2 regions of the Bacillus sp. NMTD17 genome follow, and region 2 is predicted to be linked to the other one. Evidence: a T-box and tRNA genes for the amino acid it is inferred to sense, from the RefSeq annotation. Region 2 holds a T-box; the other holds one or more tRNA genes.
What was found. A T-box is a leader RNA that pairs with one kind of tRNA and senses whether it is charged. The one in region 2 lies ahead of thrS (threonine--tRNA ligase), so its partner is inferred to be a tRNA-Thr.
Positions count from the first base shown of each region.

Region 1: it encodes a tRNA-Thr, which carries the amino acid that the T-box ahead of thrS (threonine--tRNA ligase) is inferred to sense. The anticodon was not compared.

Region 1 covers NZ_PVRH01000004.1:10,378-12,845, forward strand. The annotation lists gene murQ (N-acetylmuramic acid 6-phosphate etherase) at 1-647, opposite strand, end outside; tRNA gene C6347_RS12465 (tRNA-Glu) at 868-942, shown strand; tRNA gene C6347_RS12470 (tRNA-Val) at 949-1,024, shown strand; tRNA gene C6347_RS12475 (tRNA-Thr) at 1,028-1,100, shown strand; tRNA gene C6347_RS12480 (tRNA-Tyr) at 1,129-1,213, shown strand; tRNA gene C6347_RS12485 (tRNA-Gln) at 1,218-1,289, shown strand; gene rocF (arginase) at 1,426-2,337, shown strand.
Region 2 covers NZ_PVRH01000006.1:55,182-57,649, reverse strand. The annotation lists gene C6347_RS16430 (DUF1835 domain-containing protein) at 1-176, shown strand, start outside; T-box leader at 251-474, shown strand; T-box leader at 511-735, shown strand; gene thrS (threonine--tRNA ligase) at 786-2,468, shown strand, end outside.

The sequences.
Region 1 (2,468 bases), on a different contig from region 2:
ATGACAGAGGTGGAAAGCATATTTAAAATCATTTTATGAGCGGATGCGGCTTTCATTCGTGTTGACCCAGTGATGGCTTCTGGTCCTACAATGACTTCAATGGCGCAGTCTGCCAGCTCGCTAATTTCTGCTTGTTCATTGCAGCTGAGGGCTACTGTTTTTGCGCCGATGGATTTAGCGTAGTTTAAAGCGCCGATGATGTAGGGTGTCCTGCCGCTGGCGGCGATACCGACGACCGTATCTTTTGATGTCAGGTGAATGTGTACTAAATCCTGTTTGCCGGCTTCTTCACTGTCTTCCACATCTTCGGCAGCATGTGAAAAAGCAGAGTCGCCGCCTGCCATGATACCGACAATCACATCAGGTGAGACGCTATAGGTAGGGGGACATTCAACAGCATCCATCACGCCAAGTCTGCCGCTTGTCCCGGCTCCTAAATAAACGAGTCTACCCCCATTTGAAATGGATTCATAGGCGAAGTCACTTGCTGTTTTGACATGTGGTAGGACACGGTTCACTGCTTGAGCGACCTTCATATCTTCTTCATTGATCAGCTGGAGTATTTCGAGCGGATCTGCTTGTGATATTCCCATTGTGTTAGGGTTTCTTGATTCTGTTGTCAAAGAACGCAATTGAGATGGCTGCATGCGACATTCCTCCTTATTTCTTCATTTTCAGTATATTCAGTGTGATATGAAATTTCAACATTATATTTAAATATTGAAATTATATTTCACTCGAAACGTTGTGCTAACTGGAGGTAAATAATTAGAAAATAAAAAAAATAAAAATCCCCTTTACAAAAGGGGGACAACCTGTATATAATAACTTTTGTCAGCTTCACGGAAACAGCAAACTTGACAAACTGGCCCGTTGGTCAAGCGGTTAAGACACCGCCCTTTCACGGCGGTAACACGGGTTCGAATCCCGTACGGGTCACCATGATGTGGAGGATTAGCTCAGCTGGGAGAGCATCTGCCTTACAAGCAGAGGGTCGGCGGTTCGAGCCCGTCATCCTCCACCATATGCCGGTGTAGCTCAACTGGTAGAGCAACTGACTTGTAATCAGTAGGTTGGGGGTTCAAGTCCTCTTGCCGGCACTGTTTTTTCTTTATCAATTCCATATGTGGAGGGGTAGCGAAGTGGCTAAACGCGGCGGACTGTAAATCCGCTCCCTCCGGGTTCGGCGGTTCGAATCCGCCCCCCTCCACCATTTTTGGGCTATAGCCAAGCGGTAAGGCAACGGACTTTGACTCCGTCATGCGTTGGTTCGAATCCAGCTAGCCCAGTTAAGACACCTTTTTCAAAAAGGTGTCTTTTTTTATGTTGGCAGACGGAATGTATAACTATTCAAAATATTGTTGAGTTGAGTCAGAAGGCATCGAGAAAGTAAAATATAAGCATGAACGGAAAGGGGATGTACATATGGGAGATCAAAAGAAGGTCACGATTGTCGGAGTTCCGATGGATTTGGGTCAAATGAGAAGGGGCGTCGATATGGGACCGAGTGCGATTCGGTGTGCAGGCGTAAAAGAAAAATTGGAATCGCTTTCATTTGATGTGGAGGATCTCGGCGATATTTTGGTTGAACAAAGAGATGATGAGAAAGGTTTATATACAAGTGAAAAGCTAAAAAATTTAACGGAGAATGCTAGTGCGAATCAGCTGCTAGCTGAGAAGGTTGACAGTATTGTGCAATCAGGCTCATTCCCGCTCATTTTAGGCGGTGATCACAGCATTGCGATAGGAACACTTGCGGGGGTAGCCAAGCATTATGAAAACTTAGGTGCCATTTGGTATGATGCACACGGTGATTTAAATACAGAGGAAACCTCTCCTTCTGGAAATATACATGGTATGCCGCTTGCAGTCAGTCTCGGCCTTGGGCATGCTGATTTAACGAACATTGGTGGTTATTCCCCTAAATTGAAGCCTGAGAATGTTGTTATAATTGGTGCTCGATCCTTAGATGAGGGAGAGCGGGCATTGATTAGAGAGAAAGGCATTAAAGTGTATACGATGCATGAAATAGATCGTTTAGGGATGACAAGGGTGATGGAGGAAGCCATTTCATATTTAAAGGAAAGAACAGATGGTGTCCACCTGTCGCTTGATTTAGACGGACTAGATCCAGCGGAGTGCCCTGGTGTAGGAACTCCTGTGGCGGGTGGCATTAGTTACCGGGAGAGTCATCTTGCCATGGAGCTTTTAGAGGAAGCGGGTATTTTGACTTCAGCTGAATTTGTTGAGGTGAATCCGGTATTAGATGAAAAAAATAAAACAGCCGAGGCAGCTGTTGCGTTGATTGGTTCGTTAATGGGCGAAAAGCTATTGTAGAGCGGGACTTGTTCCCGTTCTTTTTTGTTTTGGAGAAATTTAAGGATATATTAAGGTTTTTACCGGTGGATATGCGTAACACGCTGTCAAAAATTTGTTACACTATTTTTTAGAGGAGAATGAAACCTTTT
Region 2 (2,468 bases):
TACAGTATGGCCGCTGGTTTGACGAAGAGACAGATGATTTGGTGCCAAATGGCGCAGACATGGAAAAGAAATTCAATCAAGAAGGAGAGCGTATCACTGAAGAAGTGAAACGAGCCTTATCCCCTGCGTTTCAAATTGAATACAGCCCAAGTAAATACACGCAACACATCATTTAAAGAATGAATTTCAATTGCTCTGCACAAAATAAAGCTTTACATGTTCTATCATCATCATGTAAGATATGGAGAAATTAAAAGCGAAGAAAAGGACATGAGCCATTTTTACTGGTTACCAGAGAGGGAAGTCACGCTGAAATCTTCCTAACGCAGGAAATGGTCTTACCACCTTTGAGCTGTATTGGGGAAAATTGAAGTATCCAATACCGTCTACGCCACGTTACGGCACCAGAGCCATAAAGCGAATACGCGTTATGGGAATTTGGGTGGAACCACGGATCACACATTCGTCCCTTTATGAGGGATGGGTGTGTTTTTTTGTTCACTCAACTATCATCAGGCTTTGAAAAGGACATGAGCAGCTTTTATCGGTTACTAGAGAGGGAAGTCACGCTGAAATCTTCCCAACGCAGAAAAGTTGTCTTACCACCTTTGAGCTGTATTGGGGAAAATTGAAGTATCCAATACCGACTATGCCACGTTACGGCACCAGAGCCATAAAGCGAAAATGCGTTATGGGAATTTGGGTGGAACCACGGATTACACATTCGTCCCTTTATGAGGGATGGGTGTGTTTTTTTATATCAAAAAATGAAAGGTGTGTCAGTCATGAAAGAAAACATGGTGAAGATTCAATTTCCAGATGGAAAGATAAAGGAGTTTTCTGCAGGTACGACTGTCGCAGGTGTTGCCTCCCATATTAGCCCGAGTTTAAGGAAAAAAGCAGTGGCAGGAAAGATCAATGATCAATTGGTCGATTTAAGTCACCAGCTGGACAGCGATGCTGGGCTGTCTATTGTCACACTCGATTCAAAAGAAGGGCTTGAAGTGCTGCGCCATACATCTGCACACGTATTAGCCCAAGCGGTGAAAAGGTTATATGACAATGTCACACTTGGAATCGGACCTGTCATCGAAAATGGATTTTACTATGATATGAAGCTAAATCAAACATTAAGCGTAGAGGATTTGGCAGAGATTGAAAAAGAGATGGAAAAGATCATAAACGAGAATCATCTCATCCAAAGAAAGGAGGTCTCTTACAAAGAAGCTGAATCGTTGTTTGCACATGATCCATATAAGCTGGATATTTTAAAACGACTCCCATCTGAAGAAGCCATCACAGTGTATCAGCAGGGTGAATTTATCGACTTATGCCGCGGGCCTCATTTACCTTCTACTGGGTTCGTAAAGTCATTTAAACTAACACGTGTTGCAGGTGCTTATTGGCGGGGTGACAGTCATCAAGATGTATTGCAGCGAGTGTATGGTGTAGCGTTTCAACATCCAAAATATCTAGCTGAGTATCTTCATTTCATGGAAGAAGCAAACAAGCGTGATCACCGGAAATTAGGGAAACAATTATCTCTGTTCATGTTTTCGGAAGAAGCGCCAGGTATGCCGTTTTATTTACCAAAAGGTCAGCTTGTCAAAAATGAATTAATGGCTTTTTCTAGAGAAGTGCGAGGCAAAGCGCAATATGAAGAAGTGAGCACACCGTTTATGATGAACCAAGAGCTTTGGGAAAAGTCGGGACATTGGGATCATTATCATGAAAATATGTATTTCTCAGAAGTAGACCATACAAGCTTTGCTTTAAAGCCTATGAATTGTCCAGGACATATGCTCATGTTTAAAAACAGCTTATTTTCATACAGAGACCTTCCGATCAGGATGGCTGAGTTTGGTCAGGTGCATCGTCATGAATTTAGCGGAGCATTAAATGGATTGTTCAGGGTCAGAACATTTTGCCAAGATGATGCCCATATTTTTTTGAGAGAAGATCAAATTGAAGCTGAAATCAAACGGATTTTCCAATTAGTTGATCATGTGTATCGGACATTTGGGTTTGAGTACTCTGTGGAACTATCCACTCGTCCTGAAAAAGCGTTAGGCGATGATGCCATTTGGGATATCTCTGAATCAGCGCTAAAGAATGTGCTTGATCGGCTAAAAGTCGATTATCAGCTAAATGAAGGAGATGGGGCATTTTATGGCCCGAAAATCGATTTTCATATAAAAGATGCCTTGCAGCGGAGCCATCAGTGCGCCACAATTCAGTTAGATTTTCAAATGCCTGAGAAATTTGATTTAACATATATCAATGAAAAGAATGAAAAGGTACGGCCAGTTGTCATTCATAGTGCCATTTTCGGTTCTCTGGATCGTTTCCTTGGCATTCTCATCGAGCATTTTGCAGGCGCCTTCCCGTTATGGCTGGCACCAGTACAAGTACAAATCATCCCTGTCTCAACGGTTCACCTTGATCACTGCCTTGAGGTGCAGCAGCAA